Regions from separate parts of the Pseudazoarcus sp. NS36 genome, predicted to be linked through region 3. Evidence: predicted binding sites of a transcription regulator. Region 3 holds the regulator's gene; each other region holds the start of a gene.

Region 1 (3,275 bases), on a different contig from region 3:
GAGCCGCAATGTCCGCGCGTGTATCTGCCGACACTGGCAATCGATGATTTTTTCAGCGACGTGTTCGACCCGATCGCGCGCGACGGGGCCTCCCTGATCGAGGTACACATGCGCCTGCAAAAGGCCCTGGCGATGCTGGCCCGCATGGGCGACGAACTGCGCGCGCCGGCGCGGCGCCACGCGGCACTGGCCCTGGCGCACGCCGAAGCCGCGCTGGCACTTGAGCAGGACAAGGAAATCCTGCGGAAGCTCTGCGCACAGGTCGGCGCCGAGCACCCCCACCCTGCGGGCAGGGTGCGAGACTGAGCGGCGGCAGCGCGGTGCTACAATCGCGCGCTGTTTTTGCCCACCACAAAAGGCCTTGCCGTGAAAATCGTCTGTCTCGACCTCGAAGGCGTGCTCGTCCCCGAAATCTGGATCGAATTCGCCGAGCGCACCGGCATCCCGGCGCTGCGCCGTACCACGCGCGACGAGCCGAACTACGACACGCTGATGAAGTACCGCCTCGACATCCTCGCGGAACACGAGCTGGGCCTGCCGCAGATCCAGGAAGTCATCGCTTCCATGGGCCCGATGGACGGCGCGCGCGCCTTCCTCGACCAACTGCGCGAGGACTATCAGGTGGTGATCCTGTCCGACACCTTTTACGAGTTCGCACACCCGCTGATGCGTCAGCTCGGCTGGCCGACGCTGTTCTGCCACAGCCTGGAAGCCGACGACACGGGTCGTCTGGTGAACTACCACCTGCGCATGCCGGACCAGAAGCGCGAAGCGGTGCGTCGCTTCAAGGAGCTGAATTTCACCGTGGTCGCAGCCGGGGATTCCTACAACGACACCGCGATGCTGGGCGAAGCCCACGGCGGCATCCTGTTTCACCCGCCGGAGAACGTCATCCGCGAGTTTCCGCAGTATCCGGTGACCAACACCTACGCTGAACTGCGTGCGGAGATCGACAAGGCTTTCGCGCGCGTCGCCTGATCACGGCGTTGCGGGCGTTCAGGACGGCGGGCGATGCCCGCCGTTTTCTTTTGTAGCGCGCATAAAAAACGGGCACCCGAAGGTGCCCGTAGAGCCGGACTGGCGAGGAGGGGTCCAGTCCGACAGCGCTGTGTGCTGCGTGAATCAGAAGCTCTTGCTGACCGACAGGATGAAGCGGCCATCGGCGGTGCGATTGTCCTTGATGTCGGTATCGGTGTAGTGCAGACCGAAATCGACGCCACCGTAGGACTTGGTCACGCCCAGTTTCCAGTCCTTGTAGTTGTCCTGGCCGGTGATGTTGGAGTAGCCGTAGTGGGCATCCACCGTCAGGCCGTCCATGACTTCGTAGGAGGCCGCCAGGTTGTAGTACTTGGAGTTCTTCGAATCTTCGAAACCGAACAGGTTGGTGAAGGAGTGCGAGTACGTGAAGGTCAGGAACTCCCAGGACAGGCCGATGTAGCCTTCGAGGGTGTGCGGATCATCATTGCCGGCGGACTTGTAGGCATTGCCGTAGTCACCCGGGTAGTAGTACTGCAGCAGGCCGACGTCGATGCCGATCGGACCAATCGAGGTCGCGTAACCACCATACAGGTTGGTTTCGAGGCTGTTGTTGGTGCCCAGATCCAGGTCGTTCAGCCAGGACACGTTAGAGGCCCAGAAGCCGAGGTAGAAGCCGCTGTCGTGTTCCCAGTCGAGACCGCCCTGAATGGCCGGACGCTGATCGGTCTGGCTGATACCGCGGAAGGCGTAGTCAGACACGATGCTGAGGTTGGCCGAAATCGGCAGCTCACCTTCGGCCATGGCGACGTTGGCACCGACGAACGGGGTTGCGGCCAGAACAGCAGCTGCGATGAGAGTTTTCTTCATGTGTACTTCTCCTGTTAAAAGGTGGGGCGTTCTGCAATGACTAGCTAGCAGGTAGCGTGCCAGATTCAAAAAATCGTAATAAAAGCTTTAAAAACGGCTATTTGCAGCAGCAACCTGTTTCGCCTGAACACGTCGCTCGCAAAGGGCTGACGTTTCCGGTGCTGAAGCCGGCACCAACGCACCAATAATGTGCATTGACGTTCATTCCGTGCCGCTCAGACCTGTCGCGTGCAAGAAAAAGAGGCGCCCGCAGGCGCCTCCGTACTCGCGCGGCTTACGCGCTTACTTGCTGACAAACTCGGGGTAGGCTTCCTGGCCGCACTCGGCGAGGTCGACCCCTTCGTACTCTTCTTCTTCGGTGACGCGGATGCCCATCACTGCCTTGAGCACGCCCCACACGATCAGGCTGCAACCGAAGACCCACACGAAGATGGTCAGGGCGCCGACGATTTGACCGAAGAAGGTCACGTCGCCGTTGGTGACCGGCACCAGCAGCAGGCCGAGCAGGCCGCACACACCGTGCACCGAGATCGCACCGACCGGATCGTCGATCTTGAAGACGCGGTCCAGCGTGGTGATCGAGAGCACAACCAGCACACCACCGGCAGCGCCGAACAGCGTGGCGAGCAGCGGGGTCGGGGTGGAGGGTTCAGCCGTGATGGTGACCAGACCAGCCAGTGCGCCGTTGAGCAGCATGGTCAAGTCAGCTTTGCCGAACATCATCTTGGACACGATGATCGCGGCAATCGCGCCACCGGCAGCGGCCGTGTTGGTGTTCAGGAACACCATCGCAACAGCGTTGGCACTGCTGATGTCGCCAAGCTTGAGCACCGAACCACCGTTGAAGCCGAACCAGCCCATCCACAGGATCAGCGTGCCGAGCGTGGCGAGCGGCAGGTTGGCACCCGGAATCGCGCGCGGTTCGCCGTTCGGGCCGTACTTGCCCTTACGTGCGCCGAGCAGGATCACACCCGCCAGGGCAGCCGCTGCGCCAGCCATGTGGACGATGCCGGAGCCGGCGAAGTCGGAGAAGCCGAGGTCACCCAGGTTGTACATGCCGAACACGTCGTCGCCGTTCCACGTCCAGGCGCCTTCCATCGGGTAGATGAAGCCGGTCATGACCACTGCGAAGGCCAGGAAGGCCCACAGCTTCATGCGCTCGGCCACCGCACCGGAAACGATGGACATGGCGGTTGCCACGAACACGACCTGGAAGAAGAAGTCCGAAGCGCCGGAATAGACCGAGTCGCCGGTGAAGTCGGCCTGCTCGACCATCGCGCCCAGCGCGTCCTCGACCAGCGTTTCACCGCCTTCGATGCCGGACAGGAAGATGCCGCCGCCGTACATGATGGCGTAGCCGCAGACGAGGTACATGACGCAGCTGATGGAGAACAGCGCGACGTTCTTGGTCAGGATCTCGGCGGTGTTCT
Region 2 (3,275 bases), on a different contig from region 3:
TGCACCGTAATCATCGATCTTTGCGGCATGATCCAGATGCGTACGCGCAGCAAGCAGCAATGGCTCAGGACGCGAGGCCTCAGATGCCTGTCGTATCAACAGTGCACTGACCTCCACCCGGCTTCGCACCGAATCCGGGTGGCTCTGGACTTCATACTGCGCGCGACGCATGTCATCTCCCCAGTACGCTGCGCGCAAGGCAGTGGCGGCTGCCAGCAGCCCCAACAGCGCCACCGCCCCTACTCCCAATAACACTCTGGACAAACGACTACGCCGTGCAAGCCCCGCCAAAAGGCAGGCAACGATCAACAATGGCCCAAAAGACGCAAGATAGTTGCGATGTTCGTGCACCATTTCAAGACCAAAGACAGAGGACTCCAAAGCATGGGCCAGCAGAAAGAAGGCTACCCCAAAACCGACCACCGGCCACCTGCGCCAAGTCAACGGAACAAACAGCAGCAAAAGTGCGCCCCCGGCCACCGCCAATGCCGTAACCGGTGGTTCCCACAACGCACGGGACACCGCAAAATCATCGTGATACACCCCCATTCGCGAGATGTCCGGCCAAGCAAGCATGGAAAGGTAGAACCACAAGGCACGAGCTTGCGTCAGCACGCGCTCATACAGATCAAAATCCCGGTTGCTGTATGAGCCAAGTATCCATCCAGGATACGCAACCAACAGCATCAAACCGACTACGGCAGGCAGGATGGCACAAGTCAGATGCAGGCCAAACAAGCCTTGCCGCTGTCCGGTGCTAGCTGTCGCCAGACGGAAGACGAAGACCTCGATCAAGAGCAGATACAGCGGCAGTAATGCACCATTCTCCTTGCTGAAGGCTGCTAGCGGCAGACAGAGCACATATGCGCTGGAGATCAAGAGCCCGCCAGGCCGCCCGGCGATTTGCCTTTGCCGCCCCAAGGAATACAGAACCATCCCGAGCAGACAAAATAAGGCCGCCAGGCTGGCCATCCGCTGCACGACATAGAGCACACCCGTCAGCTGCAAGGGGTGCAGCAACCAGAACGCCGCAACCAGCAGGGCAACAAGGTCGGCATGCGGCAGCTTGTCGGTACGCTGCGCGACATCAAAGCGCCGAGCCAGAATGCGCGCCAGAGCAAAGACCAGTGCGCCGCATAACAAGTGAATGAATATGTTGGTGAGTTTGAAGGCAATCGGGCTCATGCCAGCTACAGCCTGATTGAGCGCAAAACTCAACATGCTCATGGGACGCCTGAGCGGCCCCGACTCAGAAGACCACATCGCGCGCCAGATGGATTGCACATCGAAGCCGGCGACGGCGGCAAGCCGCTCGTTATGAACGAGATTGGGGAAGTCGTCGAAAACAAACCCGCCCGACAAGCCGGGCACATATACAAGAAACGCTGCCAGCAGAATGCAGACAAGGACAAGGCGAATCAGTGAACAGGCTGCCATATGGTGCAATTGATTTACCGCGCAGAAGGCCGCGAGATCCAGCAAATGCTTGGCCCCCGACCGAAAGGCATGGGGAAGCGATTCTCAAAAAAAACCGTGCCGCCTTTCGGCAGCACGGCTCACACTCGTTCGGCCAGAAACATCAGCCGAGCAAACGACATCAAGTACGGCAGTCGTTCGGCAGGTATTTGTTTTCAACGGTGGTCTTGTTGGCGCCGACCGCGGTTTGCTTGGCGTTCGGATTGGGTGCGTTACCGCACACCCAAGCCACGTTGGTGGTCGGGTTCGGCATTGCATCCACCGCAACACGGAAAGTGAGGACCTTAGCAGCAATGGCAGCGTTGGCACGGTTACCGAATGTGATGTCGATACGGCCATCGTTCACGGCCGACACCTGAGTCACGTAGTTACCCTGGATACTCGCGGGAATGGAAATACCGATCGAGGAATTAGCAACAGCCGGACCGGGCAAACGACCACGTGCCGCAATGAAATCAGCGTAGCCGTTCTTGGCACCGGCAACGAGACTCATACCTTCAGACACTTGAGCACGGATCGTGTAGTCCTGATATGCCGGCAGCGCAACAGCAGCCAGAATACCGACGATCGCAACCACGATCATCAGTTCGATCAGGGTAAAACCCTTTTGAACCATCTTCTTCATTGAAATTCTCCTTGACTGGATGACGGAACTCCGCCTGAGCTTACACAAGCAAGAACAATGCCGAAAAACAAACAGCCCCTGCCATCTAATTATTACCCCCGTTTCCACGACTGAAAACCCCTGAATCCGTGAGGTTGCTGAAAGCATACACCACAGACCTTTCAACAAGTGCCGTCAACACATGACAACACCCCCCGAACAAAGCATTGCACTGTCACTTATTGACACCACTCCACGCCTGTATCAATGGAAGAAAGATCTGCCAGCGCATGCCTGGCAACAGCTCCGGATACCGCCCCAGCAAAGCTTCGGCCTTGACCTCGTTGCCATCCAACGTATGCACGAAGACCAGCCATTGCAGTACGAATGCCGAGAACCCCTCGAAACCAGCAACCGGCTGATCGAGCCAGTGCTCACCGAACGTTATGGCCGAGTCAAAATCTCTTGAGGCGGCCGCAACGACAAACTGCCACGCCGCCTCAGCACGCTCAGGCAACGGGCCGCAATCCAGCCATGGCGCCGAAACGAACAACTCGTTGAGCTCCGCTGGAGTCAGCCTCGCAAGGGTGATTTCAGCCAGATACTGGAGCCGATTGATAAAAAACTGCTCGTCGTACTCTGTCCAGTCGCGCCGGCACCCGTCTAGAAAGGCATTAAAGGTGAACACCGCCTCCTGCGTGGCTGGATAGCGCTCAGCATCCGGCGCTTCACGATCGAACATCAAATCACGCACCGCGCGCGCGCGGCGCAGATGATCCGCGCGCGGAAAATGCCCAGAGAAACCAGGATCAATATCGCGGGGCAATGCGTCTGAAATGCCCGCCCACGTCAGCAATGGCAGTTCGGCTGCAGGCATTGCGACGAGCCGCTCAGCAGATGCGTTACGAAACCGCGTGCGTGGCGCATTGAGGGACAGCACTGGAAAGTAATCGCTGTTAACCACGCCTTCGTGCAGGGATGCCAACGCACGAATCATGCGTGCGTCCGCGACCTGACGAAAGCGCAACTGCTCCGGATGTGTAATGCCGACCCGGACCAAGTCCTCCCCTAGCGCCCCGTTGAACAGGCGTTCGAAATCTGGCGCATCGGGAAGCGGCTGCATGCTTGCGACGATCAACAGATCCGTAGAGTTCGCCAAATAAGCATGGTAATCGGCAAAGGCTGGGGCCAGCGC
Region 3 (3,275 bases):
TCCTGCAGCTGGTCGCGGAAACCGGCGTCACTGAACATCTGCGCCAGTTCGGACAACAGTTGCAGGTGTTGCTCGTTGGCCTGCTCGGGCACCAGCAGCACAAACAGCATGCCCACCGGGCGGCTGTCCGGAGCGTCGAACTGGACGGGCTCGGACAGGCGGATGAAGGCACCAGCGGCTTTCTTCAGGCCCTTGATACGTCCGTGCGGAATCGCGATGCCCTGGCCGAGGCCGGTGGAACCGAGGCGTTCGCGCGCAAACAGGCTGTCGAACACGTCGCTGCGGCCAATGCCCTGGTTGTTCTCGAACAACAGGCCGGCCTGTTCGAATACGCGCTTCTTGCTGCTCGCTTCGAGGTCGATGACGACGTTTTCGGTGGGGAGAAGTTCGGCGATCAGACTCATTTCAGGACTTGCCGCGGGTCGCCGCACAGGATGCGGAGCGCGCGGATGGGCTGGGTTGCGGGGAGTGCGCCGGGCACCGGATGAAGGGCGCGATTATAAACACTCCCCGCGGTAAGTACAGGAACTATTGTGCGCTGCAGCGAGGGATTATTCCTCTTCGGCAGCGGCCTGATGCTTGAGTGCATCGTGGCCGTGATCCTGCACTTTCTGCTTGTGCTTGATGACCTGACGGTCGAGTTTGTCGGCCATGGCATCGATGGCGGCGTACAGGTCGGCGTCCTCGGCTTCGACGAAAAGGTCTTTGCCGCGGACGTGCAGCGTGACCTCGGCCTTCTGTACCAGCTTCTCGACGGAGAGGATGACGTTGATGCTGGTGACGTTGTCGAAGTGCCGGATGACGCGATCGATCTTGCCCGTGACGTGGTCGCGGATGGCCGGGGTGACTTCAACGTGATGTCCGGTGATGTTCAGATTCATGATCGCTCCTCGCGTCGTGAGTGGGGTCAGATCGACTTTCGTTGACTGACGGGTGGAATGTTCAGCGATTCGCGGTACTTGGCGATCGTACGGCGGGCAACGACGATGCCCTGTTGCCCGAGCAGATCCGTGATGCGCGAATCGGAGAGGGGTTTCTTCTTGTCCTCGGCCTCGACCAGCTGGCGGATCAGGGCGCGTATCGCGGTCGACGATGCAGCTCCGCCGGTATCCGTGGAAACATGGCTGCCGAAGAAGTATTTCAGTTCGAACACGCCGCGTGGCGTGGACATGTACTTCTGCGTGGTCACCCGCGAGATGGTCGACTCGTGCAGTTCGAGCTCGTCCGCGATCTCTCGCAGGGTCAGCGGCCGCATTGCCACGTCTCCATATTCAAAGAACTGGCGCTGCTGGTCAACGATTGCCTGCGATACGCGCAGGATGGTGTCGAAGCGCTGCTGCACGTTCTTGATCAGCCAGCGCGCTTCCTGCAGCTGTCCCGCCAGTGCGCCGGCCGATCCGCGGTTTTGTTGCAGGATGCTGGCGTAGAGCTGATTTACGCGCAGTTTCGGCATGGCTTCGCCGTTGAGACTGGCGACCCATCGGTTGCGCAGCTTGCGCACCACCACGTCGGGCACGATGTAGCCGGTGTCGTCGGCGCCGTACTGCAGGCCGGGATGCGGGTTGAGGCTGCAGATCAGTGCCTGCGCCTCGCGCAGTGCGTCCTCGCTGCAGCCGGTGGCGCGGCGGATGCGCACGAAGTTGCGCTCGGCCAGCAATTCGAGGTGTTCGCGCACGATGATCAGGGCAAGGTCGCGCGTTGCGCTGGCCGGCAGCGCGCGCAGTTGAAGCGCCAGACATTCGGACGGCGTGCGCGCCGCGATGCCGGCCGGCTCCAGGCTCTGCACCTGATTCAAGGCAATCTGCAGGTCGTCGAGTTCGATCTCGAAGTCTTCGGGGATGACTTCGATGAGCTCTTCCAGCGACTGGTGCAGGTAACCGTCGTCGTCCAGCGCCTCGATGATGAAGCGTGCCAGCAGGCGGTCGCGGTCACTCATCGGCGACAGGCTGATCTGGCTGTTGAGGTGGTCGCGCAGGCTGATCGAGGCGGCCTGGATGTCCTGGTAGTCGCGGTCGTCCTCGTCGTCACGGCTGCGCGAGCCGCCGCTGCCCCAGTCGCCCGAGGCTTCGGCGAAATCCATCGGCGAGCTGTCGGTTTCGGGGGCGTCTCGCTCGGCCGCTTCCTGCGGGGTGTCGGCGCTGGTCGTGGTTTCGCCGGAGACTTCGCCGCGCGGCGGAGGCGGTGGCGTCTCGTCGCCGTCTTCGCGTTCGAGCAGCGGATTGTCGGCGAGGAAGCGTTCGATCTCCTGATTCAGCTCGATCGTCGACAGTTGCAGCAGCTTGATTGACTGCTGCAACTGCGGTGTCAGCGTGAGGGACTGAGAGAGCTTGAGCTGGAGGGATTGCTTCATCTTGCTGCCGGCAGCATTTACAGCCGGAAATGCTCCCCGAGATAGACCTGACGCACGCGCTCGTCGTCGATGATCTCTTCGGGCTTGCCGCCCGCGAGCACCGTGCCGTCGCTGAGGATGTAGGCGTGGTCGCAGATGCCCAGCGTCTCGCGCACGTTGTGGTCGGTGATCAGCACGCCGATGCCGCGTTCCTTGAGGTAACGGATGATTTTCTGGATGTCGAGCACGGCAATTGGGTCGACGCCGGCAAAGGGTTCGTCGAGCAGGATCAGCCGCGGACTGGTGGCCAAGGCGCGGGCAATCTCGCAGCGTCGGCGCTCGCCGCCCGACAGCGAGACGGCCATGTTGTCGGCCAGGTGGGAGATGCCGAGCTCTTCGAGCAGCTCGCCCAGCCGAAGGTCGATTGCGGCGCGCTCCAGCCCCTGCAACTCGAGCACGGCCCGTACGTTGTCGGCCACGCTGAGGCGGCGGAACACGCTCATTTCCTGCGGCAGGTAAGACATGCCCATGCGCGCGCGGGTGTGGATCGGGTCGTGTGTCAGGTCGTTGCCGTCGAGCCGGATGCTGCCGGCATCACAGCTCACCAGGCCGACGATCATGTAGAAGCAGGTGGTCTTGCCGGCGCCGTTCGGGCCCAGCAGGCCGACGACTTCGCCAGCCCCGACTTCCAGGCTGACATCGCGCACGACTTCGCGCGATTTGTAGCTTTTGCGCAGCCCCGACACTTCAAGAAGACTCATTCGGAACCTCTTTGAGCAACCTTGTGATTACTTCACTGGAAAATCCGCGGCTCTGCAGGAACCGCGCCTGACGCGCCCATTCCCTGCGGTCTGCGGCGACGCTGCCGAACTTCGCAACCCATACTGCGCGAGCGCGCTCCATGTCGCCGTCCAGCTCGCCGTGGGTCAGAGCTTCGGCCACCGTA

What was found. The regulator sigma-54, encoded in region 3, starts transcription at its own class of promoters, with help from an activator protein. The targets are predictions, from matches to a motif close to TGGCACGCTTNCTGCTNA.
Region 1: a site for sigma-54 is predicted at 1,890-1,907, ahead of AC6H0R_RS07235 (TorF family putative porin). Genes of this name have one in related genera too.
Region 2: a site for sigma-54 is predicted at 2,147-2,164, ahead of AC6H0R_RS08535 (pilin). Genes of this name have one in related genera too.

Annotation. Positions count from the first base shown of each region.
Region 1 covers NZ_BAAKJA010000004.1:29,190-32,464, reverse strand. Annotated here, with positions in the region: gene AC6H0R_RS07245 (DUF2254 domain-containing protein) at 1-306, shown strand, start outside; gene thrH (bifunctional phosphoserine phosphatase/homoserine phosphotransferase ThrH) at 367-978, shown strand; gene AC6H0R_RS07235 (TorF family putative porin) at 1,123-1,845, opposite strand; gene AC6H0R_RS07230 (ammonium transporter) at 2,128-3,275, opposite strand, start outside.
Region 2 covers NZ_BAAKJA010000004.1:325,581-328,855, reverse strand. Annotated here, with positions in the region: gene AC6H0R_RS08540 (hypothetical protein) at 1-1,482, opposite strand, end outside; gene AC6H0R_RS08535 (pilin) at 1,598-2,101, opposite strand; gene AC6H0R_RS08530 (fused MFS/spermidine synthase) at 2,316-3,275, opposite strand, start outside.
Region 3 covers NZ_BAAKJA010000009.1:71,708-74,982, reverse strand. Annotated here, with positions in the region: gene ptsN (PTS IIA-like nitrogen regulatory protein PtsN) at 1-404, opposite strand, end outside; gene hpf (ribosome hibernation-promoting factor, HPF/YfiA family) at 552-881, opposite strand; gene AC6H0R_RS14290 (RNA polymerase factor sigma-54) at 908-2,350, opposite strand; gene lptB (LPS export ABC transporter ATP-binding protein) at 2,368-3,090, opposite strand; gene AC6H0R_RS14280 (regulatory protein RecX) at 3,077-3,275, opposite strand, start outside.